Regions from separate parts of the Variovorax sp. SRS16 genome, predicted to be linked through region 1. Evidence: predicted binding sites of a transcription regulator. Region 1 holds the regulator's gene; each other region holds the start of a gene.

Evidence for each region. The regulator sigma-54, encoded in region 1, starts transcription at its own class of promoters, with help from an activator protein. The targets are predictions, from matches to a motif close to TGGCANGNAANCTGCTTT.
Region 2: E5P2_RS01175 (TorF family putative porin) is a predicted target of sigma-54. The motif match lies at 1,834-1,851, and genes of this name have one in related genera.
Region 3: E5P2_RS16280 (nitrate regulatory protein) is a predicted target of sigma-54. The motif match lies at 6,361-6,378, and genes of this name have one in related genera.

What each region holds. Positions count from the first base shown of each region.
Region 1 covers NZ_LR594666.1:5,294,995-5,304,531, forward strand. Annotated here, with positions in the region: gene E5P2_RS25575 (phospholipase D family protein) at 1-1,495, opposite strand, end outside; gene E5P2_RS25580 (RNA polymerase factor sigma-54) at 1,507-3,105, opposite strand; gene lptB (LPS export ABC transporter ATP-binding protein) at 3,119-3,913, opposite strand; gene lptA (lipopolysaccharide transport periplasmic protein LptA) at 3,910-4,617, opposite strand; gene E5P2_RS25595 (thiol:disulfide interchange protein DsbA/DsbL) at 4,723-5,370, opposite strand; gene E5P2_RS25600 (SPOR domain-containing protein) at 5,454-6,155, opposite strand; gene argS (arginine--tRNA ligase) at 6,172-7,845, opposite strand; gene E5P2_RS25610 (PsiF family protein) at 7,976-8,293, shown strand; gene E5P2_RS25615 (fused MFS/spermidine synthase) at 8,364-9,537, opposite strand, start outside.
Region 2 covers NZ_LR594666.1:238,121-247,657, reverse strand. Annotated here, with positions in the region: gene E5P2_RS01185 (ammonium transporter) at 1-493, opposite strand, end outside; gene glnK (P-II family nitrogen regulator) at 520-858, opposite strand; gene E5P2_RS01175 (TorF family putative porin) at 919-1,785, opposite strand; gene E5P2_RS01170 (YifB family Mg chelatase-like AAA ATPase) at 1,944-3,485, shown strand; gene E5P2_RS01165 (ABC transporter substrate-binding protein) at 3,522-4,631, opposite strand; gene E5P2_RS01160 (amino acid ABC transporter permease) at 4,824-5,486, opposite strand; gene E5P2_RS01155 (amino acid ABC transporter permease) at 5,479-6,174, opposite strand; gene E5P2_RS01150 (ABC transporter substrate-binding protein) at 6,196-7,092, opposite strand; gene E5P2_RS01145 (amino acid ABC transporter ATP-binding protein) at 7,178-7,954, opposite strand; gene E5P2_RS01140 (hydantoinase/oxoprolinase family protein) at 8,259-9,537, shown strand, end outside.
Region 3 covers NZ_LR594666.1:3,361,022-3,370,558, forward strand. Annotated here, with positions in the region: gene pnp (polyribonucleotide nucleotidyltransferase) at 1-823, opposite strand, end outside; gene rpsO (30S ribosomal protein S15) at 1,042-1,308, opposite strand; gene E5P2_RS16255 (pyridoxal phosphate-dependent aminotransferase) at 1,428-2,585, opposite strand; gene E5P2_RS16260 (branched-chain amino acid ABC transporter substrate-binding protein) at 2,607-3,887, opposite strand; gene E5P2_RS16265 (Hsp20/alpha crystallin family protein) at 4,013-4,390, shown strand; gene E5P2_RS16270 (esterase family protein) at 4,600-5,334, shown strand; gene tsaD (tRNA (adenosine(37)-N6)-threonylcarbamoyltransferase complex transferase subunit TsaD) at 5,282-6,331, opposite strand; gene E5P2_RS16280 (nitrate regulatory protein) at 6,434-7,687, shown strand; gene E5P2_RS16285 (CmpA/NrtA family ABC transporter substrate-binding protein) at 7,922-9,166, shown strand; gene ntrB (nitrate ABC transporter permease) at 9,177-9,537, shown strand, end outside.

The DNA.
Region 1 (9,537 bases):
CGGTGCTGACCCACTCGAGCCGTTCGCTGCTGGGCGTGAAGCGCACGCGGTAGGCGCCCTGCTGCTTCAGCACCTCGATCAGCTTCAGCAGCTGCTGCGCCATCTCGGGGCTGTAGATGATGAGTCCGATCTCGGTGTTGTGCGTGTCCGAGCGCGGGTCGAAGTTCATCGAGCCCAGGAACAGCGTGCGCCCGTCGAAGACAGCCGCCTTCGCGTGCAGCCGACCGACCTGCGAACCGAACAGGCCCAGCCGCACGCTGCGCCGCGTGCGCGCCGAACTGAGCTCGTACAGCTCGGCACCGAGCCGCAGCATGTCGGGCCGATAGCGCCGGTAGCCGGTGTGGACCACGGGCTCGTCGGTGGCCGCCAGCGAGTTGGTGACGACGCTGATCTTCACGCCGCGCCCGCGGATCTCGCGCATCACCTCCAGCCCGGCCTTGCCCGGAATCAGGTAGGGTGACACCAGTGTCACGTCGGAGCGCGAACGCCGCATCTGTTCGACCACGTTGTAGCGCACGCTGTCGACATCGAGCAGCGGCACGCCGCCGTAGGTCACGGGCTTGTCGATGACGCGGTCGGGCGAATCGGCATAGGCCTCGGCAAGGTTCCAGATCAGGTCCAGCTTGCCGGCCTTGATGTCCTCGGGGATCGGGCTGTAGCCGAGCACGTCGTTCGGCGCCGAGGAACGCGGCGCCGGCGTGGTCGCCGGGCCGGTCTTCTCGTCGAAGCTGCGCCGCAACGCGTCGGGCGAAAGGCCGGTCGCGACGACGGTCTGGATCGGCCGCACGTAGTCGCTGTTCCAGTACTGGTCGAACAGACTCGCCAGCCGCGGGATCAGCGCGCCGGCCACGAAGGTGTCGATGTCGAGGAAGTTGGCGCCGGCCGTCTGGGTGAAATACTGGCTGCCGATGTTGCGCCCGCCGGCCACGCCCATCGCGCCGTCGGCGATGAAGAGCTTGTTGTGCATGCGGTGGTTGACGCGGTCGAAGTCGAACAGCGAGGCAGTAAAGCGCTTCACGAGGCTGCCGCGGCCGGCCGGGAAGGGATTGAACAGCCGCAGCTCCACGTTCGGCGTCGCGGCCAGGCCGAGCAGCAGTTCGTCCTCGCCGGAGGTGTAGAGGTCGTCCATCAAGAGGCGCACGCGCACGCCGCGCTCGGCTGCATCGCGCAGCGTTCGCAGGAAATAGCGGCCCGTCTCGTCATCCTCGATCTGGTAGTACTGGACGTCGAGCGTGCGCTCGGCCCGGCGCGCCAGTTCAAGGCGCGTGTTGAGCGCGAAATCGCCGCCGGGCATGAGGCGGAAGCCGCTCAGGTCCGGGTCCGGCGACGAGGCCTGCGCGATGCGGCCGAGCGCGGTGTCGGCCGATGCCGGGACGGCCTTCGAGGGCGTGTGCGCGAACTCCCTCGGCAGCATCGCGCAGCCGCTGGCCAACAGCATCATCAGCGCCGCCAGCCCCAGGCCCAGCCAGCGCGACAGGAACCCCGGGCCGTTCATCGCGTGAACCCCTAGAGGGCCTTGCGCAGATTGGCCGGCGCGATGCGCAGCGCCTCGCGGTACTTGGCCACGGTCCGGCGCGCGCATTCGATGCCCTGCTCCTTGAGCATCTCGGAGACCTGGCTGTCCGACAGCGGCTTTCTCGTGTCCTCGGCGCTCACGAACTGCTTGATCAGCGCGCGCACCGCGGTGCTCGACGCGTTGCCGCCGGTCTCGGTGCCGAGTGCCGAGCCGAAGAAGTACTTGAGCTCGACGGTGCCAAAGGGCGTCGCCATGTACTTGGCGGTGGTCACGCGGCTGATGGTCGACTCGTGCAGGCCGAGCTCGTCGGCGATCTCGCGCAGCACCAGCGGACGCATCGCGAGCTCGCCATGCACGAAGAAGCTCTTCTGCCGCTCGACGATCGCGTTGGACACGCGAAGGATGGTGTCGAAGCGCTGCTGGATGTTCTTGATGAACCAGCGCGCCTCCTGCAAGCGCTGCGACAGCGCCTGGCTGCCCTCGCCCTTGTGCTGCTTGAGCGCGCCGGCGTAGATGTCGTGCACGCGCAGGCGCGGCATGACCTCGGGATTGAGCATGACGCGGAACTTGACGTTCGTGCCTTGGCCGATGCGCGTGACGATCACGTCGGGCACGACGACGTTGCGCTCGACATCGACGAAGCGGCGCCCCGGCTTGGGCTCGAGCCTGGCGATCACCTGCAGCGCGGCACGCACCGTGTCTTCGCTGCTGCGGGTGAGCGTGGCCAGGCGCTTGAAATCGCGCCGCGCGAGCAGCTCCATCGGCTGCTTGCAGACGGCGATCGCGATCTTGCGGATCTGCGCCTCCTGGTCGCCCTCGTTCGCATGCGCCAGCGCGCGCAGCTGGATCGTGAGGCATTCGCCGAGGCTGCGGGCGCCGACGCCGACTGGCTCCAGGCTCTGCAGCAGACCGAGCGCGACCTGGAAGTGGTGCACCAGCTCGTCGAACTGGTCGTTGTCTTCGCCCGCGAGGCCGGAGGCGAGCGCCGGCAGCGAGTCCTCGAGGTAGCCGTCGTCGTTGAGCGACTCGATCAGGAAGCGCAGCGCGGCGCGGTCGTTGTCGTCCAGCCGCAGGCCCAATGCCTGGCGGTGCAGGAAAGATTGCAGCGACTCCTGGCTGCGCGCCAGTTCGGTGGCATCGGCACGCTCGTCGTTGCCGAGGTTGTTGGCGCGCGCGGGCGCGTCGCCGCCCCACTCGCTGTCGTCGGGTGCCACATCGACGGTGCCATCGCCTTCCCAGCCGGGCTCCCCATCCGTGCTGTCGGCCGTGGCCGGCGCGTCGGCTTCGGCCGCGGTGCTCGTGCTGCCGACGCCGGCGTCAGCCAGCGGCGCGGACGGGCCGGACGGCAGCTCGCCGTCGCCCTCGGCCAGGCGATCGTCGTCGCGCACCGGTGCATCGGCCGCGTCGAGCCCGAACTCCTCGCGCTGCGCTTCTTCGGCGGTGCGTTCGAGGAACGGGTTGTCGTCGAGCATCTGCTCGACTTCCTGGCTCAGCTCGAGCGTGGACAGCTGCAGCAGCCGGATCGACTGCTGCAGCTGCGGCGTGAGCGCGAGATGCTGAGAGACTCGAAGCGAGAGACCCTGCTTCATCGGATTGCCGTCCCTACATCCGGAAATGCTCGCCCAGGTACACGCGCCGCACCTCGGCGTTGTCGACGATCTCCGAAGGCGTGCCTTGTGCCAGCACATGCCCGTCGCTGATGATGAACGCGTGATCGCAGATGCCCAGCGTCTCGCGCACGTTGTGATCGGTGATGAGCACGCCGATGCCGCGTTCCTTCAGGAAGCTGATGATGCGCTGGATCTCGATCACGGCGATGGGGTCGATCCCGGCGAAGGGCTCGTCCAGCAGGATGAAGCGCGGCTGCGTGGCGAGGGCGCGCGCGATCTCGACCCGGCGGCGCTCGCCGCCCGACAGGGACAGCGCCGGCGAATCGCGCAGATGGTCGACCCGCAGGTCGGACAGCAGCTCGGCCAGTCGCTCTTCGATGCGCAGCTTGCTCAACGGCAGCGGCCGGCCCTTGTCGTCGGGCTCGCGCTGCAGCTCGAGCACGGCGCGCACGTTTTCCTCGACCGTGAGCTTGCGGAAGATCGAGGCTTCCTGCGGCAGGTAGCTCAGGCCCATGCGGGCGCGGCGGTGGATCGGCATGTGCGCGATCGGCTCGCCGTCGATGGTGATGACGCCGGCATCGGCGCGCACCAGCCCGACGATCATGTAGAAGGAGGTGGTCTTGCCCGCGCCGTTGGGTCCGAGCAGTCCGACCACCTCGCCCTTCTGCACGCCCAGCGAGACATCCTTGACGACCTTGCGGCTGCCATAGCTCTTTTGCAGGCCGCGCGCCTCGAGCCGGCTGCTCGCTGCGCCCGTCGCTTCGCTCATGCCGGCGGTTTCGATCACTTGCGTGGCTCTCCATCCAGCGTGGTGCTGGAACGCAGCCCCGTGCCCGGCGCGGCCACCGGCGCCGGTGCGGCCGGCTTGGCCGCAGGCGCGGAGGCGCCCGCGGAAGCCGGCGCCACCGGCGGTTGGGCCTTGGGCGTCAGGATGGCCTTGACCCGGCCGGATGCCGGCGCCGACACGCCGGCATCCGGCGGCAACGTCGAACCATTGACGGTGAAGGTGTCGTTGCTCTGGTCGTAGACGATCAGCGGACCGCTGCTCTCGTCGTTGACCTTGGCGCCGATCAGGCGGCGCATCACCGCACGGCGGATGAACTTCACGTTGTCGGCGCGGCTGTCGTATTCGATGACTTCCGATTCGCCCTCGATCCACTCGTCGACGCCGGCATCGCGCTTTTGCTTGTAGTAGGCCAGCTTGCCGGGCGCGGCCGTGACCACGCCGTACTGGTAGCCCTCGGGATCCTGCCGCACGTCGATGCGCGCGCCACGGATGATGATCGTGCCCTTGGTGACCACCACGTTGCCGGTGAAGACGCTGGTCTGCTTGAGGTCGTCGTAACGCATCGCGTCCGACTCGATGTTCATCGGCTTGCTGCGATCGGCCTTTTCGGCCAGCGCGGCCGAGCCGAAACCGGCCAGCGCCAGCGCGAGGAAGACGGTCCGGGAAAGAAAACGAAAGGAGTAGGAAGGAGATCGCGAGGTCATAAAGGCACGAAACTTGCTCGACGATTGTATGCGGCCGATGAGCGGTCCCGCGCGGTGATGAAAAAGCCCGCCGAAGCGGGCTTCTCGAGAGGGGCGAGGAGGGCGTCAGCCCTTTCGGGCTTCGCCGATCAGGGCTTCCGTGACCTGCAGCATCTTGTCCAGCGAGCCGGCAGTGTCGCCGTCGATGTACCAGCGTCCGGCCACACCCAGGGCCGGCACGCCGGCAACCTGGTAGTCGCCCGTGAGCTGCGTCGCACGCTTGGCCTTGCCGACGATCGAGAAGGACTTGAACAGATCGGCGAATTTCTTGGCATCGAGGCCCGGCTGCTTTTCGGACCAGGCCAGGATCGCGGCGTCGCCGAACAGGTTCTGGCGCTCCTGGTGGATGGCCTGGAACAGCTTGAGCTGGTAGTCGTCCACCTTGCCCATCGCCTCCAGCGTGTAGTAGAGGCGCTGCTTGGTTTCGGTGTCGTTGCCGACGAAGGGCACCGGGATGCGCCTGAAGGCGGCTTGCGGCGGCAGGCGCTTGAGCCAGGCTTCGAGCTGGGGCTCGAAGGCCGCGCAATGCGGGCAGTTGTACGAGAAGAACTCGACCACCTCGACCTTGCCCGGGGGCGAGTCGACGGGCGCGGGCTTGCCGAGCACGATGTAATCGGTGCCGGCCTTGGGCGGCCGGTTCTGCGCCAGCGCAGGTATGGCCAGCGGCAAAAGACCGAGCGAGGCAGCGGCGAGCGAAAAGTCACGACGTTTCATTCAGAAATTCTCCTGTGCGGCTGAAAGAGCCCGCGGCCGGGTCGGGAGTTCCCGGGCCGCATGAAGTAAAGGGAAAGAGGCGATCAGCGCTGAACACGCACCAGGGCGGCCTCGAGTCCGCCGCCGTCGAGCCGCTCCCTGAGCCGGTCCGCGTCGTCCTTCTTGTTGAACGGACCCACGCGCACGCGGTAGACGGTGCGGCCGGCCTGCTCGCGCTCGGTCACCCGCGCCTCCACGCCCATCAGCGACAGCTTGGCGCGCTGGGCCTCGGCATCGTCGTTGGTTCGGAAGGCGCCCGCCTGCACGAAGTACAGGAAGGGGTCGCTGGCGCCGGCCGTCGCCGTGTCGCCGCTCGAGCGGGCCTTGGCCAGATCGCCGAGCGGATCGTTCGACGGCGGCAGCGCATTGGCTTCGGCCGGCACCGGCGCCGTGCGCGAGGCGGCACGCGGCGGCGTCACGGCGGCCGAGGCTGCGCGGGCGCTCGGCGCGACCACCACCGGCACGGCAGGCGTCGGCGGATTGAGCGGCCCGACCGAAGCGGGCTGCGGTGCCGAGGCCACCGGCGCGCGCGCGCCTGCCTTGCCGGCGAGCGGCCCGTTGGGATCCCAGTCCTTGTTCTTGCGGGCCTCGGCCTCGTCCTGCTCGGCGCCGCCGCGCTGGGTCTTGGTCATGAACGGGATCGGCACCTTGGTCACGTAGACCGCGATGCCGAGCGCCACACCGAGCCCGAGCACCAGGCCGATGATCAGCCCGATGACGATGTTGCCGCTTTGTCTTTGTTTCATGTTGGGGAAATCGAAATCACATCTTGCGCGGTGCGCCGACGCCGAGAATTGCGAGACCATTGTGCAGCACCTGCGCAGTGGCGGCGACCAGGGCCAGGCGGGCGAGCTTCACGGCTTCGTCGTCGACCAGGATGCGCTCGGCGTCGTAGTAGCTGTGGTAGCTCGCGGCCAGCTCGCGCAGGTAGAAGGTAACGTCGTGCGGCGCGAAGTCCTTGGCCGCGGCCGCGAGCATGTCGGGGTAGCGGGCCAGTTGCAGCATCAACGCCTGCGCGGCCGGGCTCTGCAGCGGCGCGAGGTCGACGCCGGCAAGCGTCGCCGCATCGCCGCCCCACGCGGCCAGCACCGAGCAGATGCGCGCATGGGCGTACTGCACGTAGTACACCGGGTTGTCGTTGTTCTGCGCCAGCGCGAGGTCGATGTCGAAGGTGTATTCGGTGTCGGGCTTGCGGCTGAGCAGGAAGAAGCGCACGGCGTCGGTGCTGGTCCACTCGATCAGGTCGCGCAGCGTGACGTAGCTGCCGGCGCGCTTGCTGATCTTGACCTCCTCGCCGCCGCGCATCACGCGCACCATGGTGTGCAGCACGTACTCGGGATAACCCGCGGGAATGCCGACACCGGCGGCCTGCAGGCCGGCGCGCACGCGCGCGATGGTGCCGTGGTGGTCGGTGCCCTGGATGTTCACCACCTCGTGGAAGCCGCGCTCCCACTTGGCGATGTGGTAGGCGACGTCGGGCACGAAGTAGGTGTAGCTGCCGTCGCCCTTGCGCATGACGCGGTCCTTGTCGTCGCCGTAGTCGGTCGACTTCAGCCACAGCGCGCCGTCCTGCTCGTAGGTCTTGCCGGCATCGATCAGCCGGCGCACCGTCGCCTCGACGCGACCGCTGGTGTAGAGGCTGGATTCGAGGTAGTAGTTGTCGAAGCGCACCTGGAAGGCCTTGAGGTCCAGATCCTGCTCGTGGCGCAGGTAGGCGACGGCGAACTGGCGGATCGAATCGACGTCGTCGACATCGCCGCTGGCGGTGTATTCGCGGTCGTCCGAGCGCACGGTCTTCTTCGCCTTGAAGTCCAGGGCGATGTCGGCGATGTACTCGCCGTTGTAGGCCTGCTCGGGCCACTCGGCGTCGCCCGGCTTGAAGCCCTTGGCGCGCAGCTGGGTGCTGGTGGCCAGCGTCTGGATCTGCACGCCGGCATCGTTGTAATAGAACTCGCGGTACACCCCGGCGCCCTGCGTCGCCAGCAGGTTGCAGATCGCGTCGCCGAGCGCGGCCTGGCGGCCGTGGCCCACGTGGAGCGGGCCGGTCGGATTGGCCGAGACGAACTCGACCAGCACACGGTCGCTGCGAGCCGGCTGTCGGCCGAAAGCCTCGCCGGCGGCCAGCACCTCGCGCACGATCTGCTGCTTGGCCGCCGTCTTGAGACGGATGTTGAGGAAACCCGGGCCGGCGATCTCGACCGCCTCGACCCACTGCCCGAAGGCCGGCGTGGCGCGCAGCGCGGCGCTGATCTCCTCGGCCAGTTCGCGCGGCTTGCGCTGCAGCGGCTTGGCCAGCTGCATCGCCGCGGTGCTCGCGAAATCGCCATGCGCCGCCACCTTGGGCGACTCGAACGCGGCTTTGCTGCCGGCGCCGGGCGAGAAGGAATCGAGCGTGTTCGCGAGCGCCGCGAGCAGCTCCTGTTTGACCAATAGCATCGACGGATTTTACCGGCGACCCACCGGACCCCGGCCGCGATGGTCATCCGCGGGACGCCGACGGCCGTTAGCATGAGCAGTCCCGGGACCGGGGCTGCCTTTCCAATCCAACTTCTGTAGGACGTACACGATGAAAAAGCTCCTTTCCGCGATCGCCATGGGCGCCTGTCTTTCCTTCGGTGCGGCCCACGCGGCCGACAAGGCCCCCACCGCACAGCAAAGCAAGATGGGCACCTGCAACAAGGACGCGGGTGACAAGAAAGGCGACGAGCGCAAGGCCTTCATGAAGGACTGCCTGAGCGCCAAGCCCGCCGCCGCCGCGCCGGCCAAGATGACGCAGCAGGAAAAGATGAAGAGCTGCAACGCCGACACGAAGGCCAAGACGCTCAAGGGCGACGACCGCAAGGCCTTCATGAAGACCTGCCTGAGCGCCGGCCCCGCGGCCTGATCCGCCCGGCACGCCCTCTGAAGCCCCGCACGGTTCGATCCGCGGGGCTTTTTTCTGTCCGCCGATCGCGTTACTTCAGCACGCCGAACAGGTTGTTGAAGTCATCGGTCCAGGCGCGCAGGCCCGCGATCGGTGCGATCGCGGAGGTCGCCCGGCCGATCGCGCCGCGGGCCAGCACCTGCGGATCGCGCGCGACCAGCACCCAGTCGGTGTTGCGCAGCGCGACGCCCGAGGGCTCGTCATGCACCAGCGCCGCATGCAGGCCCTTGGCCAGCGCGATGCGCTCGACCACCGGCGCAAGCGCGAGGAAGCGGTTGGTGACGTGGAAGGCGATGATGCCTTCGGGGCGCAGGTGCCGCAGGTACACATCCATCGCCTCGGACGTGATCAGGTGGATCGGCACCGAATCGCCCGAGAACGCGTCGACCGCCAGCACGTCGAAGGCCTGCGCGGGCTCGCGCTCCAGCGCCAGCCGCGCATCGCCGAGCACGCGCTCGATGCGCGCCCGGCTGTCGGCCAGAAAGCTGAACTCGCTGTCGGCCAGTTCGAACACCTGCGGGTTGATCTCGTAGACGCGGTAGACATCGCCGGCACGGCCGTAGGTCGCGAGCGTACCGGCGCCGAGGCCGATGAGCCCGACGCGGCGCGGTGCAGCCGGCGCCGCGGCGATGGCCAGCCCGATGCCCGACCCCGGGCCGTAGTAGGTGGTGGGATCGCGGCGCCGGTCGGGCGCGAGGAACTGTTCGCCGTGCTTGACCGAGCCGTGGTACATCTGGCGCACGTTGTCCCCGGGCGCTTCGCGCTGCGTGTCGAGGGTGACGAGGGTGCCGTAGAAGTTGCGCGCCATGCGGCGCGCGCCGGTGGCGTCGTCCTGCACCTGCCGCGCCAGGAACCACGCGCAGCAGCCGGCCAGCGCGAGCGAAGCTGCCATCGCGACACGCCGGCGGCGCCAGAGCACGGCAGCGGCGAGGGCGCACAGCACGAGGCCGATCCCGAGTTCATAGTAGGCCGGCAGCAGATGCGGCGCGACGAGCCCCACGCTCACGCCGCCGATCGCGCCGCCGAGCGAGAGCATCAGGTAGAAGCGCGTGAGATAGGCGCTGGCCGGCCGCATCCCGGCCATCTCGCCGTGCAGGAACATGCACAGCGCGAACAGGCCGACCCCATAGATCGGCAGCGCCGTGCGCAGGTCGGCGCCGAGGTCGTCCTGCAGCCCGAACGCGCACAACACGAGCATCACTGCG
Region 2 (9,537 bases), 5.1 Mb from region 1:
TCGCACCCGGCGCGAACACGCCGGTGGCCGCATCGAAGATGCCCTTCATGAAGAGCCGATCGAAGCCGCCGACGAAGGAATTCCCCTCGGTGAACGCGAGGCTGTAGCCATAGATGAGCCACAGCACCACGATCATCGAGAAGGTGACCATCACCTGCATCAGCACCGACAGCATGTTCTTGCTGCGCACCAGGCCGCCGTAGAACAGCGCGAGGCCGGGCACGGTCATCATGATCACGAGCAGCGTCGACACCATCATCCAGGCGGTGTCGCCCTTGTTGAAGCTGGGTGCCGCGGCGGCCGACGCATCGGCGGCCGGCGCGGATGCGGCGGCGGCTGTGGCCGGTGCAGCGGCGGCTGCCGGAGCGGGCGCAGCAGCCGCAGGTGCCGCGGCCGAGGCGTCGGCTGCAGGCGCCGTCGTCTGGGCAAAGCCGGCCGTGCCGGCCAGGAAAACGCTCAGGCCGAGCGCGAGTGAGACAAGCAGTTTTTTCATTTGGTTTTTTCTTTCGTGCCTTGCGGTCAGAGCGCCTCGCGCCCTGTTTCGCCGGTGCGGATCCGGACGACCTGCTCCAGGTCGTAGACGAAGACCTTGCCATCGCCGATCTTCCCGGTGCGGGCGGCGCTCTCGACAGCCTCGATCACGCGCTCGACGAGCTCGTCGGCCACGGCCGCTTCGATCTTGACCTTGGGCAGGAAGTCGACGACGTATTCGGCGCCGCGGTACAGCTCGGTGTGGCCCTTCTGGCGGCCGAAGCCCTTGACCTCGGTGACGGTGATGCCCTGCACACCGATCGCCGAGAGCGCTTCGCGCACTTCGTCGAGCTTGAACGGTTTGATGATGGCTGTGACCAGCTTCATGGTGTATCTCCTAACGATGGAACGGGACGGCGCGGCCGCGCGGGCCGCGCTTCTTCATGACTAGAGCGTCTTGGTCAGCGTGACGATGAAGCGCGCCTTGTTGGGCGAGTAGGTGGTGGCGCCGATGGGCCCGAAGCCGAAGTCCACGCCCGGGCTGGCGGTCAGCAGGTAGGCGTTCTTCTGGTTCGCGCCCTGCACCGAGCCGGCCAGCGACAGGCCGTTGCCGAAGTCGTAGGAGGCGCCCACGTTGTAGTCGACGTAGCTCTTGTAGCCCAGGCTGCGGATGTCCGCGCTCATGTGCGTGTAGCCCAGGGCGGCCTTGAGCGTGAGCTTGGGCATGATCTCCTTCGAATAGGCCAGGTTCAGGTAGCCCGTGTTGCGCCCGCTCAGGCCCGAGCCGTCCTTGTTGCCCGCGTAGTTGAAGTAGTCCTTGGAGACGGTGTGCGAGTACTTCAGCGTGAAGGAGCCGATCACCTCGTCGGTGTAGCCGGCCGAGCCGTAGAGCTCGGTGGTGTTGCCGCGCGTGTTGCCGGGGTACAGGTAGGTGAGCACGCCGAAGTCGAGGTCGAAGACGCCTGCCTTCATCTTGTAGCCGCCGTACAGGTCGGTCTCGATGCTGTTGCCGTTGAGCCAGTTGACGCTGGAGTTCCAGTTGCCGACGTAGAAGCCGCTGTCGCCGAAGGTGTAGTCGAAGCCGCCCTGCACGGCGGGCTTGACCGAGCGGGTCTTGGCAAAGCCGTTGCTGCCGATCACGTCCTGGTCCTGGCCACGGAACTTGTAGTCGCTGGTGAGCGAGACGTTGCCGGTGAGGTTCGGGGCTGGGGCCGCCGCCGGCGCTGCGCTGGCGTCGGCGGTCTGCGCGCTCGCGAGCATCGGCAGGGCGGCGAAGGCGACCGCGGCCAGCAGCCGGACGGTTTTACGGTGCATCATCGAGAGACTCCTCGGAGTGTTTTGAAATGGAATGGAATCCAGGTCAAAGCAGGGAGCGTGCCAAACTGTCAAAAGGCTGTAACAACGCCGCCGGGCCGGGCATGCAGCAGATCGAACAAGAGATGGAAAGCACCATCTTGGGGAAAGGGAGAGGAATGAGTCTGTCTTTGGTGCAGAGCCGTGCCTTGCTGGGCCTGGAAGCCGCGAGCGTCACGGTCGAGGTGCATCTGGCCAACGGCCTGCCGAGCTTCACGCTGGTAGGCCTGGCCGATGTCGAAGTGAAGGAAGCACGCGAACGCGTGCGCTCGGCGATCCAGAACGCCGGGCTCGAATTCCCCAACAACAAGCGCATCACGGTGAACCTCGCGCCGGCCGACCTGCCGAAGGATTCGGGCCGCTTCGATCTGCCGATCGCGCTCGGGATCCTCGCGGCGAGCGGCCAGATCGAATCGTCGCGGCTCGCGGGTAACGAGTTCGCAGGCGAGCTCTCGCTATCGGGTCAACTCAGGCCCGTGCGCGGCGCGCTCGCGATGGCGCTGGCCCTGCACATGCGCGGGATCGCGACGCGGCTGGTGCTGCCCGCCGACAGCGCCCAGGAAGCCGCGCTGGTGCCCGGCGCCGAGGTGTATGGCGCGGCGCACCTGCTCGACGTCGTACGGCAGTTTCTCGCGGCCGATGCAGCCCAGCCGCTGCCCGAAGCCGGCGCAGACGGATGGGCGCGGGTTGTGCCGCAGGCCGCGCGACCGGCGGTGCGGCCCGCCGATCTCGCCGATGTGAAAGGGCATGCGGGCGCCAAGCGCGCCCTCGAAATCGCGGCCGCCGGCAACCACAGCCTGCTGATGGTCGGGCCGCCGGGCTCCGGCAAGTCCATGCTGGCCCAGCGCTTCGCCGGTGTGCTGCCGGCGATGAGCGTCGACGAAGCGCTCGAAAGCGCTGCCATCGCCAGCCTGGGCGGCCGCTTCGCGGTCGAGCGCTGGATGTGCCGGCCCACGGTGAGCCCGCATCACACCGCCAGCGCCGTGGCCCTCGTCGGCGGCGGCTCGCCGCCGCGGCCGGGCGAGATCTCGCTGGCGCACCACGGTGTGCTCTTTCTCGACGAGTTTCCCGAGTTCAGCCGCTCCGCGCTCGAGGCGCTGCGCGAGCCGCTGGAGACCGGCAGCATCACGATCGCGCGCGCCGCGCGCCGGGCCGAATTTCCCGCGCGCTTCCAGTTGATCGCGGCCATGAACCCGTGTCCGTGCGGCTACCTCGGCTCGACGCTCAAGGCCTGCCGCTGCACGCCGGACCAGGTGCTGCGCTACCAGGGCAAGCTCAGCGGTCCCCTGCTCGACCGCATCGACCTGCACATCGAGGTGCCCGCGGTCTCGGCACAGCAGTTGCTCGACGTGCCGGCCGGCGACGCGACCGAGGGCATCCGTGCGCGCGTGGCGGCGGCGCGCGCGTTCGCGCTGGCGCGACAGGGCAAGCCCAACCAGGCGCTGCAAGGCACCGAGATCGACCGCCATGCCGCGCTCGAGCCGGCAGCGTTGAAGTTCATGCACGCGGCCGCGGCAAGGCTCGGCTGGTCGGCGCGCAGCACGCACCGCGCGCTGAAGGTCGCGCGCACGATCGCGGACCTGGCCGGCGCCGGCGAGGTGCAGGCCGCGCATGTGGCGGAGGCGGTTCAATATCGGCGCGCGCTGCGTGCCGGCGCCTGAGCGCCGGGTGCGACAGTCCCGCCTCTGCCCGCCGCCTCAGCGCTTGAACCGTCCGCCGCTGATGATCGACAGATCGACGTAGCTGATGCCCGAGTGATCCTGCGGCGTGTAGCTCACATCGAGGCCGCCGCCCACGTCGAACTGGAAGTTGTTGAGCGCCGCGAGCACCCGGGCGCGGGTCGGCTTGGGCCCGGCGCGGCGAAGCACCTCCACCAGCACCTTGGTGGCGACGAAGCCTTCGAGCAGCGCCGGCGACAGCTCGTTCTGGCCCTTGGCCTTCGCCAGCGCCATCGCCTCCTTGATCATCGGATGGCCGAAGGAACGCTCGTAGGGCAGCACCTGGGTCACGATCACGCCCGCGCTGGCGGTGCCGAGTTCCTTGATGAAGCCCGAGGCGGCGTTGTTCGAGAGCGTGATGATCTGCGCCGCCGAACCCGCCGCCCGCAGCGCCTTGACGCCGTCGGTCACCGCGGTGCCCGAGCCGATCCACACGACCGCCTGGGCTTTCGAGTCGACCAGCTGCGGCACCATGGTCGCGTAGTTGGGCTTGTTGCGGTCGGCCATCACCACCACGATCGGCTTCATCTTCGCCTGCGCAAAACCTTTCACCGCGCCTTCCATCGCGTCCTTGCCGAAGGAGTCGTCGGCCTGGACGACCGCGATGCGCTGGATGCCGACGGTGGACAGGTACTGGATCGCCTTCTCGGCCTCGCGCTGGTAGGTCGAGCGCACGTTGAACACGCTCTTCTGCAAGGGCTTGTGCAGCGCCATCGCGCCGGTGGAAGGGCCGATCAGCGCCACGCCGTACTTGTCCAGCAGCGGAATCACCGCCAGCGTGTTGGGCGTGCCGCGATTGAGCAGCAAGGCGACGACCTTCTTGTCCTCGATCAGGATGCGCGTGTTCTCGACCGAGCGCTTGACATCGAGGCCGTCGTCGAGACGGATCACCTCGATCTGCTCGCCATTGACGCCGCCATGGGCGTTGACATCGTCGATGACAAGCTGAGAGCCGGCGATCGTCTCCTTCACGCTGGCGGCGACCGGGCCCGACATGTCGGCCGACTGCCCGACCAGGATCTGGGCACTCGCGCCGGCGCCGGCGAGGGCCAGCGCAGCGGCGCAACAGAGAACACGCACGGTCTTCATGACGCTCCTTCAAGCGATGGCCGGCATGGAAAAGGTGGCCAGAATTGTGTTCAATTGTTACGGATGACCTGTCGCAGTCAGCCGGGATAAACCCTTTCAGGAATTCGTCTTACTCTGCCGCTTCGGTCGTTGTGCGTAATGACACGCTCGTCGTCCTCGCCCCAGGCGATCAGCTTGGCGCATGAACCGTTGTCAGCGCCGCCCGCGCGTCAGATGCTGCTCGAGAAGATGGGCACCGACCACGACGATGGTGTTGAAGAACAGATAGATCCCGGCGACGACCAGCCAGGTTTCGATGGGCGCGAGCGTGTTGGTCATGATCACGTGGCCGCGCACGGTCAGCTCGGTGACACCGATCACGGACAGCAGCGATGAGGCCTTGAACAGGCGCGCGAACTGACCCGACAGCGGCGAGACGACGACGGCGATCGTCTGCGGCAACTGGATGCGCCAGAAGATGCGCGAGCCCGGCATGCCCATCGCGCGCGCGGCATCGACATGGCCGGCGGGGATGCTCTCGAACGCGCCGCGCATGATCTCCATGATGTAGGCGCCGTAGTAGAGCCCGAGTGCAATGATCCCCGAGGCGTAGGGAGGGATCGGCACGCCCAGTGCCGAAGGTCCGTAGAACAGGACCAGGATCTGCACCAGCAGCGGCGTGCCGCGGAACAGGTCCACATAGACGAGCACGGCGCGCCTGGCGGCCCTGGATCGCATCTGCGAAAGCGCCATGCCCAGCGTACCGACCAGCATGGCGAGCACCATCGCCGCCACGCCGATGGCGAGGCTGTACATGGCCGCGGCCATGAGCTGGTCGAAGGCCTTGAAGACCGGCGCGAAATTCAGCTCAAGCATGTGCCACCCTGACCCGATAGCGCGTGATGCGCTTTTCCAGACGGCGGCTCAGCGTCGACAGCGAGAAGGTCAGCGCCAGGTAGAACAGCGCCAGCGTCAGAAACATGATGCCGAAGCCGCGGTAGCTCTGCGCCACGATCTGCGAAACGACCTGGGTCGCTTCCGGCACCACGACGATGGAGGCGATCGAACTCCACTTCACGATGTCGATCACCTCGCCAATCAGGCCGGGCAAGGCGATCGGGATGGCCTGCGGGTACACCACGCGGATCTGCGTGATCGCATGGCCCATGCCCAGCGCCCTTGCGCTTTCGCTTTGCGCACGCACGACCGCCGTCAATGCGGAGCGCAGGATCTCGCACACATAGGCGCCCGAATTCAGCCCCAGCGCCAGCGCCGCCGCGACCAGCGGCGACAAGGTGATGCCCAGCGAAGGCAGGCCGTAATAAAGCAGGTACATCTGCACCAGCAGCGGCGTGCCGCGCACCAGCTCGATCCACGTTCGCGTGACCCCGGACACCATGCGCCAGCGCGAGGAGCGCGTGGTGGACAGGATCACGCCGACGACGCCGGCCATCACCGCCGACACCACCGAGAGCTCGATCGTGGTCCAGGCGCCGGCGAGAAGGACATCGGTGTTGTCCAGCACCTGGCGCGGATCGAAGAACGCTTGCAGATCGATGTTCACGAGGGTCTCCGTCGCTCGGTCTTACTCGACGCTCTTCCAGGTCGCATAGTCCGGCAGCTGCATTTCATGGTCGAACCACTTCATCTGGATCGCCTTGGTGGCCCCCTTCTCGCGCAAGACCTTGAGCGCGCGATTCACTTCGTCGCCGATGCAGCCGGGTGCGCCGAAGTCCTCCTTGCGGAACACCCAGGACGCATACAAGGGCTTGTCCGCCAGGCCGGCATTGACGAACTTGCCGGGATGCTTCTTCATGTAGGCCGCGACCGGCGCGCCGTTGATCAGCACCGCATCGATGCGCTTGTTGCCCAGGTCCAGGAATTCATCCACGTTGTGCTGGTAGGCCTTGATGCTGATGTCCTTGCCGTCGGCCTTGGCCTTTTCCCTGAGCGCCATGGCAGTGGACTCGCCGGCCGAACCGATCTCGACGCCGACCGTCTTGCCGACCAGATCGGCCGGCCCCTTGATGCCGGCGTCGGGGCGCGTGAAGATCACGATCGAGTTGTCGCCCTCGGGATAGGAGAACGCGAAGGTCTTTCGCCGCGCGTCTGTCACGGCGATGGCCAATGGCACGAAGTCGCTCTTGCCGGCCTGCAGCGCCGGCAGCACACCGGCCCAGGCCACGGTGGTGTAGCGCGTGGCGGGAATGTTCAGCACCTTGTTGACCTCGGTCAGCATGTCGTGGTCCATGCCCTGCAGCGTGCCCTTGTCGTCGGCATACCAATACGGCTCGAACTGCGGCACCTGCGTCACGATGTTCCATCCGCCCGCGGCGCGGACCTTCTCCACGGTCATGCACTGGCTGGCACCCTGGGCCCAGGCCGCGGGTACCGCGAGGGCGAGCAATGCGATGCGCGCGCTGCGCTTGAGCATGGTGCCTGCGACCGATGCGCCGGCCTGAATCACTGTCGAATTCGTCATGACCACTCCTTCGTAATAAAGACTTTCTGGCAGGCGCAGCCCAGTGCCACGGCCAACGGGTTCCGATCGCGTCGAAACGCCACCCTCATCGCTCGCCGTCACCGAGCCGGTGAAGCACGCGCGAGAGAAACTGCTGGGTGCGGGGATCGCTCGGATGGCGGAAGACGACATCGGGCGCGCCGGCTTCGACGATCTGGCCCTTGTCCATGAAGACCACCCGATCGCACACCTGCCGCGCGAAATCCATCTCATGGGTGACGACGATCATGGTCATGCCGCCGCGTGCGAGCGCCTGCATGAGCTGAAGGACTTCGCCCACGAGTTCGGGATCGAGCGCGGAGGTGACCTCGTCGAACAGCATGATCTTCGGGCTCATCGCGAGCGCCCGGGCGATCGCCACACGTTGCTGCTGTCCGCCGGACAGGCGAAGCGGATATTCCTTTTCCTTCTCGGACAGGCCGACCCGGGCGAGCAGTTCGCGCGCCGTCTCCACCGCCTGGGCACGGCTGCGGTGGCGTACGCGCATCGGTGCTTCGACCAGGTTGTCCAGCACGGTCATGTGCGGCCACAGGTTGAAATGCTGGAACACCATGCCTGTTTCCGCGCGAAGTGCGTTCAGACGCGCAGCCTTCATCGCGACGCGCCGGCCGTTGCGCTCCTCCTGGCCCAGCAGATGGCCGTCGAGATAGATCGACCCGCCGTCCGGCTCTTCCAGGTAGTTGATGCAGCGAAGCATCGTGCTCTTGCCGGACCCGCTCGGGCCGATGACGGAGATGGCTTCGCCCTTGCGCACCGTGAGATCGATGCCCCGGAGCACCTCCTGGGTGCCGAAGGACTTGCGCAGTCCCTCGATGCGCACCATCACCGCCGCCGGCTCGCCCGGCGCGGCGCCGGCACCGGCGAGGCGTTCGCCGGTCTGCGGATGTATTTCCACCATATTGTCGGCAAAGATCAAGCAATATCTCCTTAGACCCGAAAGAGGCCCTGCAGCCTTTTTCGCTAACGACCAAGCATCATGGAATATCGTCTTCTATGTCGGCAACTTGGTCAACGACTGTTTCGATCGAATTTCATAGGGAAATCACCAACATCTCCGCGCAACCCTTAACGCAGAAATTCGATAATATTGTCGACGATCAGAGATTATTTATGAGCAAGGACGCTTCATGTACCTGATGGTGGGCATCGATGTCGGGGGCACCTTCACCGACATCGTGTGTTTCGATCGGCGCAGCCGCCGCTTTCGTGTGGCCAAGGTGCCGTCGTTTCCCGGCGAACAATGGAAAGGCATCGTGTCCGCACTGGACAGCCTGCAGGTGCATGGCGCCGACGTGATGCGCGTCGCGCACGGAACCACCATCTCGACCAACGCGCTGCTGGAGCTCAAGGGCGCACGCACGGCGCTGGTGACCACGGCCGGTTTTCGCGACGTGCTCGAGGTCGGCCGCACGCGCCGCCTGCTAGGCGGACTGTTCGACATGTTCTTCCGGCGCACGCCGCCGCTCGTGCCGCGCGACCGGCGCTTCGAGATCGACGAGCGCATCACCGGCAGCGGCGAGGTCCTGCGTCCGGTGGACCCGGCGCAGGTGTCGTCACTCGCCGAGCGCATCCTTGAGAAGGACGTGCAGGCGGTCGCCGTCTGCCTGATCAACGCGCATCGCAATCCGGCCAACGAGCGGGCCTTGTGCGAGATGCTGTCGCGCCATCTGCCGGGCGTGCCGGTCGTCATGTCCACCGAGATCGTTCGGGAACGCGGCGAGTACGAGCGCACCTCCACCTGCGTGCTGAACGCCTACCTGATGCCGACGATGCAGCGCTATCTCGGCGCACTCGAGGACGCGCTGGTGGCGCGCGGCGTGCACGTGCCTCTGAGCATCATGAGCTCCAACGGCGGCGCCATGAGCTTCGACCAGGCCGCCAGGTTCGTGGTCGGCACCTTCCTGTCCGGTCCCGTGGGCGGCGTCATCGCCTCGATGGCGCTGGGCCGTCAGATGGGAGTGGAGGACTTCATCACTTTCGACATGGGCGGGACCAGCACCGACGTGGCGCTGGTGCATCGCGGGCAACCGCGGCTGTCGTTCGACAACCAGGTCTATGCCTATCCGCTGCGCGCGCCGCAGCTCGACATCCACACCATCGGCGCCGGCGGCGGCAGCATCGTGCGCGCACGCGAGGACGGCACACTGGACGTCGGCCCCGAAAGCGCGGGCGCCTTTCCCGGCCCGGCCTGCTACGGGCGAGGCGGCACGCTCCCCACCATCTCGGATGCCAACCTGGTGCTCGGCCGTCTGCCGGCCGACCATGCGATCGCCAGCGAGCTGCGCCTGTCGGTGCCGGCGGCGCAGAGTGCGTTCGAAGGATTGCGCGACAAGCTCGGGGGCGCGGCCGTGCTGCCCGACACGGTGAAGCTGGCCTCGGTCGCCGTGGAGATCGCGATCTCGAAAA
Region 3 (9,537 bases), 1.9 Mb from region 1:
CTTCGCGCAGCGCTTGCGTGCGGGCCTGCTTGCTGCGGATCTGGTAGACCGCGCGCAGTTTCTCTTCGGCCAGGCCCTTGACCTTGGCGACGAAGGCTTCGTCTTCGGCCGGCGCCTTCCAGTCCCACACCGGCTTGCCGGCATCGCGCACGAGTTCGTGGATCGCATTGATCGCGATGTTGGCCTGCTCATGGCCGAACACCACGCCGCCGAGCATGATTTCTTCGCTCAGTTGCAGGGCTTCGGACTCGACCATCAGCACGGCGGCTTCGGTGCCGGCGACCACGAGATCCATCTGCGAATCCTTGCGCGCGGTCTGGCCGGGGTTGAGCACGTACTGGCCGTTGATGTAGCCCACGCGCGCGGCGCCGATCGGGCCGCTGAAGGGAATGCCGGAGACCGACAGCGCGGCGCTCACGCCGATCATGGCGGCGATGTCGGCATCGACCTCGGGGTTGAGCGACAGCGTGTGGATGACCACGTGCACTTCGTTCAGGAAGCCTTCGGGAAAGAGCGGGCGGATCGGGCGGTCGATCAAGCGCGAGGTCAGGGTCTCGTGCTCGCTGGGCTTGGCTTCGCGCTTGAAGAAGCTGCCGGGGATCTTGCCCGCGGCATAGGTCTTCTCGATGTAGTCGACGGTCAGCGGAAAGAAATCCTGGCCGGGCTTGGCGGTCTTGGAGGCGACCACGGTGGCCAGCACCACGGTTCCTTCGATGTCCACGACCACGGCGCCACTGGCCTGGCGGGCGATCTCGCCGGTTTCCAGCACGACGGTCTTGTCGCCCCATTGGAACGACTTGGTGACTTTGTTGAAGAGGCTCATGTTTAGCTCCTGTTTTGGATGGCGGCCAACCTGTGCGGATCACAGGCCCCGCGGGGGCTGGAGCGCTTTCCAGAACACGATGCCATTCCAGAGAAGCTCGGTTCGAACTTCGATGGAATGACACAGCTTCGCTCTGTCTGGCACTCCGGAAACGATTCGCGAAGTAAAAAACGCCTGAGCTAGCGGACTAACCCAGGCGTTCTTGCATGCGATTCGGCTTACTTGCGCAGACCCAGCTTGGCGATCAGCGCGGTGTAGCGGTCGGCGTCCTTGGACTTCAGGTAGTCCAGCAGCTTGCGACGGCGGCTCACCATGCGCAGCAGGCCGCGACGACCGTGGTGGTCCTTGGCGTGCGTCTTGAAATGCGGGGTGAGTTCGTTGATGCGGGCGGTCAGCAGCGCGACTTGCACTTCGGGACTGCCGGTATCGTTGGCGGCACGGGCGTTGTCCTTGACAACTTCGGCCTTGATGGAGGCTGCGATCATTGGTTTTTTCCTTGTTCCGGGATGTTTGACTTGCGGTGTGCGCTGGAACTGCACGCACCGTGCGCATTTGCGGATGCAAAGCTTTGGGATTATAGCCCGCCTCGGCTTCGCACACTGCGCTATGGCGCGGCCAGCCAGGTCCGGAGGCGTTCGAAGCCCTGCACGAGACGCTGCGGATCCTTGGACGCGAAGCACCAGCGCAGCCAGCCCTGGGCTTCGGGCGCGAAGGCGTTGCCGGGGGCGAGGCCGAGACCGGCCTCGGCGACCAGGCGCTTGGCAACGGCCAGCGAATCGCCGAAGCCTTCGAGTTCGAAGAACGCGTACATGCCGCCACGGGGCGGCTGCACGCGGATACGGGGCATGTCGGCCAGCAGCGGCACCAGAGTGTCGCGGCAGGCCTTGAGGTGCGCGACGACGCGCGGCGTGATGTCCTCGCTGTGGGCGAGCGCGGCGACGCCGGCGCGCTGGGTGAACACGCTTGCGCACGAGGTGTTGTATTCGATCAGCTTGCCCATGGCGTCGACCAGCGCCTGCGGCAGCACCAGCCAGCCGAGCCGCCAGCCGGTCATCAGGAAGCTCTTGGAGAAGCTGTGCGCGACGACGAGCCGGTCGTCGGCTGCGGCGACATCGAGGAAGCTCGGCGCGCATCCGTTGGCGGTCGACTCGAAGTACAACCGCTCGTAGACCTCGTCGGCCAGGATCCACGTGCCCGTGCGGCGGCAGTGCGCGAGGATCGCCTGCTGCTCGTCGCGCGTGAGCGTCCAGCCGGTCGGGTTGTTGGGCGCATTGACGATCAGCACCTTCGTCGCAGGGCCGATCGCGGAAAGCAGGGCCTCGAGATCGAGCATCCAGCGCCCCTCCCTCGGCACCAGCGGCACGCAGCGCACGCGCGCACCGAGGATCGCGGGCTGCGCGATCAGGTTCGGCCATACGGGCGTGACCGCCACCACCTCGTCGCCGGCGTCGATCAGCGCCTGCGCGGCGAGCATCAACGCGCTGACGCCCCCCGAGGTGACCGCGATGCGCGATGCATCGACCACCGGGTGATGCGCGCTCATGTACGTCGCGATCGCCTCGCGCAGTTCGGGCAGGCCGAGGTTGTGGGCATAGAAAGTCTCGCCGCGCTGCAGCGAATCGATTGCCGCCTGACGAATCACTTCGGGTGTCACTTCGTCGCTCTCGCCGAACCAGAAGGCCAGCACGTCGCTGCGCCCCAGGCCGGCATTGGCGACCTCGCGGATCTTGGAGGCTTCGAGGTTGTGAATCGCTTCACGCATCGGATCGGTTCCTTCCGGCCATCAAGGTCTTTGCATCTTGCAGGTGGTCGGCATCTCGGCCTGCCCGGCGGTGAGCGTCTTCACGACGCGAAAGCCGTACCCGGACCCTTCGACGTCGAACTTCACGCCGGGCGCGCCCTGCCTGTCCATCACGCCGACCACCAGCGGCTGCTGGAACTGATGGTCCACGGCCCGCATGCGGCCACGCTGTCCCGCGACGGTGACGTCGGCCTGTTCGAGCGCGCGCGCCACGGCCACGGTGTCGACGCTGCCCGCGCGCTCCATCGCCTGCACCAGCGCCTCGACCATCAGTCGCATGCGCATGTGGACATAGTCGTCGGCGGGCTTCGGGAAGCGTTCTCGGAACGCGCGATAGAACGCTTCGGATTCGGGTGTCGGCACGTTGGGCAACCAGTCGGCGACGGCCAGCACGCGGCCGATGCCGGCGTCGCCGATCGCCGCCGGCGCGCCGAGCGCATTGCCGTAGAAGGTATAGAAGGTGCCGTTGAAGCCGGCCTCGCGCGCCGCCTTGACGAGCAGCGTGAGGTCGTTGCCCCAGTTGCCAGTGATCACCGCCTGCGCGCCGCTCGCGAGGATCTTGCTCGCGTAGGGCGCGAAGTCCTTCACGCGGCCCATCGGATGCAGTTCGTCGCCGACGATCTGCACGTCGGGGCGCAGCACGCCGAGTTCGCGCCGCGCCTCGCGCAGCACGGCCTGGCCGAAGCTGTAGTCCTGGCCGATCAGGTAGACGCGCTTGAGCGCCGCATCGCCCTTCACCACGTCCATCAGCGCAGCCATGCGCATGTCGGCATGCGCGTCGAAGCGAAAGTGCCAGAAGCTGCAGCGCTCGTTGGTGAGTATCGGATCGACCGCCGCATAGTTGAGGAACAGCACGCGCCGCGACAGGTCGCGCTCGTTGTTCTTGTCGATGGCATCGAGCAGCGCGGCGGCGGTGGCCGACGAGTTGCCCTGCAGCACGACGCGCGCGCCGTCGTCCATCGCGGCGCGCAAGGCCGAGAGCGCTTCCTCGTTCTGCCCCTTGCTGTCGTAACGGTCCAGTTGCAGCGGCCGGGCGCCGCCGGGCAGCTTGACGCCGCCGCGCGCATTCACGCGTTCGACAGCCCACAGGATGTTGCGGAAGACGGCCTCCCCGGTGTTGGCGAAGGGCCCGCTCATGCTCTCGATCAGCGCCAGCCGGATGGGCGCCGCGGACTGGGCATGCACCTGCGCGATCGCCGGTGCGCATAGCGCCAGGGCGCCGATTTTCAAGGCCCTTCGGCGCCAAATAAAGCTGGAGTTCATTGTCTTGAAACGCGCGCCGCCATGCCTAGATGAAGTGGCAAGCGGCACTCAGGTTGAAACGCCGCGCAGTGTACGGGACACACATTCCTTGTCCCTCTCGTTGTGTTCATTCAGGAGTCTTCACCATGTTTTTCGCACCCGCCATTCGCACCTCCCGCTTCGTTCCGCGCACCTACGACCGCAGCTTCGAGCGCTTCGTGAACGATGCCTTCTCCACCGCCACCGCACGCCAGGCGCTCAATGTCGAGCAGGATGAAAAGACCTGGACCCTCACGCTCGACGTGCCGGGCCTCTCGCGCGAAGACCTGACGGTCGGCATCGAAGGCGCCGTCGTGCGCATCGAGAGCAAGGCCGACGCCAAGCGCCAGTTCAAGGCCGCCTACGAGTTGCCGCAGGACATCGACGTCGCCGCCAGCGAGGCCAAGCTCGAGAACGGCGTGCTGACGCTGAAACTGGGCAAACGGGTGCCGGTCAGCAACGCGGCGCAACTTGCGATCAACTGATCCGTCTGCGCCTTCAAATCAAAAAAACCACAATATCCGGGCCGGTAACTTTTTGTTGCCGGCCCGACTTCATTTGATCTGACAATAAGTGCGGATAACGTCACGTTTTGTGGCGGTTTTTTCAATGCTGTACTCAAAATCTGCGTTCGCTTACCAGGCCCCGAAAGCCGCGGGTGAGGAGCACAAGACGAAGCGCCATGAAAACGCACTTGAAATTCGCAAACGACGGTTCGCGCTCGGAAACCCTCCTGGTGTTCCTGCCGGGTGCATTCCTGAAGCCTGAAGAGTTCGAGCGCGAAGGATTCGTCAACGCCGTGCGGGAACGCGACCTGGCCGCCGACGCGCTGCTGGTCGACGCCGACGTGTCGTACTACTACGACCAGACCTTCATCGAGCGCCTGCAGCAGGACGTCATCCAGCCCCAGCGGGCGCTGGGCTACAAGGCGATCTGGCTGGTGGGCATTTCCATCGGCGGCTTCGGCGCATTGATCCATGAGCTCGCCAAGCCGGGCACCGTCGACGGCATCGTCGCGCTGGCGCCCTACCTGGGCCGGCGCCCGATCGGCGCCGAGATCCAGAAGGCCGGCGGCCTGCGCAGTTGGAAGGCGCCCGAGGGCCCGCCGCCGGACGAGGAAGTCGACCGCAAGCTCTGGCCGTGGCTGCAGCAATATGCCTCCCCCAAGCCCGCCAAGGGCCTGCCGCCGCTTTACCTGGGCTTCGGCCTGAGCGATCGCTTCGCGGCCAACCATCGCCTGCTGGCGGACGCATTGCCGGCCGGCCGCGTGTTCACCACCGAAGGCGGCCACGATTGGCCGCAGTGGTCGCGGCTCTGGCGCAAGATGCTGGACGTGCTGCCGTTGCCCGCGCACGGCAAGGACATCGCGCCGCAGCCTAGGCGGCCAGCGCTGGAGCGGCCAGCGACGCCAGCGGCCATCGCGGCTTGACGTCGAAGGCATAGCGCTCGGCTGCCGCCTCCACACCGGACTGCAGGCGCATGGCCGCGGCCATGGCGATCATGGCGCCGTTGTCGGTGCACAGGTGCAGCTCGGGGTAGTGCACACGCACGCCACGCGCCGCGCAGGCGCTGTTCAATTGCTCCCGCAGCGCGCGATTCGCACCCACGCCGCCGGCCACCACCAGCCGTCCCAGGCCGGTCTCTTCGAGCGCGGCCAGCGACTTCTTCAGTAACACCTCCACGATGGCGGCCTGCGTCGATGCGGCGAGATCGGCCTTGCGGGCTTCGAGCTCGCTGCCGAGCTTCTTCGCCTGCGTGAGCACGGCCGTCTTCAGGCCGGCGAAGGAAAAGTCGAGGTCGCCGCTGTGCAGCAGCGGCCGTGGCAGCTTGAACGCCGTGGCGTCGCCCTGCTCCGCCAGCTTGGCCAGCCACGGGCCGCCGGGATAAGGCAGGCCCATCAGCTTCGCGCTCTTGTCGAAGGCTTCGCCGGCCGCGTCGTCGATGCTTTCGCCGAGCAGCATGTAGCGGCCCACGCCATCGACGCGCATCAGTTGCGTGTGCCCGCCCGACACCAGCAGTGCGACGAAGGGAAATTCGGGCGGATCCGCGCTCAGGAACGGCGACAGCAGATGCCCTTCGAGGTGATGCACGCCGAGCACCGGCCGGCCCAGTGCAGCACCCAGCGCGCAGGCCACGCCGGCGCCCACCAGCAGCGCGCCCGCCAGGCCCGGCCCGCGCGTGTACGCGACCACGTCGACCTCGGCCAGCGTTCGGCCGGCTTCGTCGAACACCGCCTGCGCGAGCGGCAGCACGCGGCGGATGTGGTCGCGGCTGGCCAGTTCAGGCACCACGCCGCCATAGGCCTGGTGCATGGCGATCTGGCTGTGCAGCGCGTGCGCGGCCAGACGCGGCAGGCCGCTGGCACCGGCTTCCACCAGGGCCACGCCGGTTTCGTCGCACGACGATTCGATTCCCAGAACGAGCATGCGGCGAGTGTAGGGGGCGCCCGTTTTCGGGGCACGAATGTTGCTCCATGCCCCTATGCCCTCCTCCCGGACCCGCGATCCGCGCCCCTGCAGCGCCCGACGATGAAATCCGGCCCGAATTTCCTGATGGCCGCGCTGCGCTGCGAGATCGACGCGCTGGAGCAGCTCGCACGCACCAGCGAACTGGTCGGCGCCATCGGCCGGCTGGTCCATGCGCTGCAACGCGAGCGCGGGCTGTCGAACCTGCTGCTGGGTTCGCGCGGCCAGGGCTTCGCGGTCCAACGCAGTGCGCAAGTCGTCGAATGCGTGCGGATGGAGCGGGCGGTGCGCACCGGTTTCGATCGGCTCGAAACGGACGCCGGCCGCATCGGCAACGGCGCCCGCCTCTTCAGCCGCATCGCCTGGGTGCTGCCCGGCTTGGACGCCCTGCCCGCGCTGCGCGGCCGCATCGGTGCGACGGAGATCGATGCCGCGCAGGCCACCGCGGCTTTCGTCAAGCTGATCGCCGGGCTGCTCGCGGTCGTGTTCGAGGCGGCCGACGGCGCGACCTCGCCGGAGATCTCGCGCCTGCTGGTCGCGATGTTCAACTTCATGCAGGGCAAGGAATTCGCGGGCCAGGAACGCGCCTGCGGCGCCGCGGCCTTCGCCTCGGGCCACAACGACAGCGCGCGGCAGCAGCACTGGCTGCACCTGATCGAGTCGCAGGAACGCTGCTTCCAGGTTTTCGCCGAGTTCACGGCTTCGCACCCGGGCGAACTCCGGCCCACCGACCGGCCTGCCCTGCAGTTCGCCGAGCTGGAGCGCTTTCGCCGCATCGCCTGCGCGGCGCCCGCGGGCGTGGCGCTCGACACGGGCCTGAGCCAGGCCTGGTTCGACTGCTCGACGCACCGCATCGATGCGATGAAGGATGTCGAAGACCGCCTGGCCGCCGACCTGCGGCAGCTGTGCGCGCAGAAGACCGCGCAGGCGCGCGCGGACCTGCAGGTGCACGAGGCGCTGCTGGCCCGGCTGGTGGGCGACGCGGATGCGCCGGCCGACCTGTTCTTCGGCGATGCGGCCGCGTCGCCGCCGTCGGCGGGCACGACCGTCTACGGGCGGCAGCTCGAACGCTCGATCCTCGAGATCGTGCAGGAGCAATCGCATCGGCTGCAGGCGATGAGCGACGAGCTCGACACCGTGCGCGCCGCCCTCAACGAGCGCAAGCTGGTCGAGCGCGCCAAGGGACTGCTGATGGCGCACCGCCGCCTGAGCGAGGAAGAGGCGCACAAGATGCTGCGCCGGACCGCGATGAACCAGGGCCGTCGGCTGGTCGAAGTGGCGGAGTCCGTACTTTCAATGGCCGAATACCTGGAATGACTGAAATGGTGCACGAACGTGCGCTTCGGCTGGCACGCAGCTTGCAATCCCGAGAGCCATAGACCGACGAAGGTCTTCAGACAGGCGGCATCCAACGACGGGTGCGGCCCATCGACCGGACAAAGGCGTCCCCATCCCGCAAGGGCTCGTCATCGAGCGAGCCCCGGCGTGATGAGGACGCCTTTTCGTTTTGCGCTTTCGTGATGTGTCCCTTTCCTTTTCGGAGTTCGTCCCATGACCGATTCGTTGAAACCCGCACTGAGCCGCCGCCGCATCCTGCAAGCTGCGGCCGCGGGCGTCGCCGGCCTCGACCCCGCGCTGCGCGCAGCCGTCTGGGCCCAGGGCTCGGACAAGCCCGAGAAGGAAGAGGTGAAGATCGGCTTCATCCCGCTGACCGACTGCGCCAGCGTCGTGATGGCCTCCGTGCTGGGCTTCGACAGGAAGTACGGCGTCAAGATCGTGCCCAGCAAGGAAGCCAGCTGGGCCGGCGTGCGCGACAAGCTGGTCAATGGCGAGCTCGACATGTCGCATGTGCTCTACGGCCTCGTCTACGGCGTGCACGTGGGCGTGGGCGGGCCGAAGAAGGACATGGCCGTGCTGATGGGCCTGAACCGCAACGGCCAGGCGATCACGCTCTCGAAGGCGCTGGCCGACAAGGGCGCGGTCGATGCGCCGTCGCTGGCCAGGGTGATGGCGAAGGACAAGCGCGAATACACCTTCGCCGGCACCTTCCCGACCAGCACCCACACGATGTGGCTCAACTACTGGCTGGCCACGGCCGACATCAGCCCGGTGAAGGACGCCAAGGTGATCGTCGTGCCGCCGCCGCAGATGGTGGCCAACATGCGCGTCGGCAACATGGACGGCTTCTGCGTCGGCGAGCCCTGGGGCCAGCGCGCCATCATGGACAGGATCGGCGTCACCGCGATCACCACGCAGGACATCTGGAAGGACCATCCCGAGAAGGTGCTCGGCACGCGCGCCGAGTTCGTCAAGGCCAACCCGAACACCTGCCGAGCCGTGATGATGGCCGTGCTCGAAGCCGGCAGGTGGATCGACGCCAACCTGCAGAACAAGAACAGGATGGCCGACGTGGTGGCCGAGAAGTCGTACATCAACACCAGCGTCGATGCGATCAACCAGCGCATCCTCGGGCGCTACGACAACGGCATGGGCAAGACCTGGGACGACCCCAACCACATGAAGTTCTTCGACGACGGCGCGGTCAACTTTCCGTACCTGTCCGACGGCATGTGGTTCCTGACCCAGCACAAGCGCTGGGGCCTCCTGAAGGAGCACCCGGACTACCTCGCGGTGGCCAGGCAGATCAACCAGATCGACCTCTACAAGGAGGTCGCCGGCGCGATGAAGGTCGGCGTGCCGAAGGATCCGCTGCGCACCAGCAAGCTGTTCGACGGCGTGGTGTGGGACGGCAAGGATCCGAAGAAGTACGCCGATTCATTCAAGGTCCATGCCTGAGGAGCCCGCCATGGTCAGTGCCGTCTTCCATGCCCCGCCCCTCGATGCCGGCCAGCCCAGGCCGGTCGCGGCCAAGAGCGCCGTGCCGGTGCGCCCGATGATGTCCGCCGCGCCGCAGCAGGCCGCGAACGAAACCGTGGCGCGCACACCGCGCGACTTCAACCTGCTGTGGCAGCGCGTGCTGCCGCCGCTGCTCGGCTTCGCGCTGCTGGTCCTGGTCTGGGAACTGGTGGCGATGAAGAGCAGCAACGGCTTCCCGTCGCCGCTGCAGACCTGGAAGGAAGCGCTGGTCGTGTTCAGCGATCCGTTCTACAGCAACGGACCCAACGACCAGGGCGTGGGCTGGAACGTGCTCTCGTCATTGCGGCGTG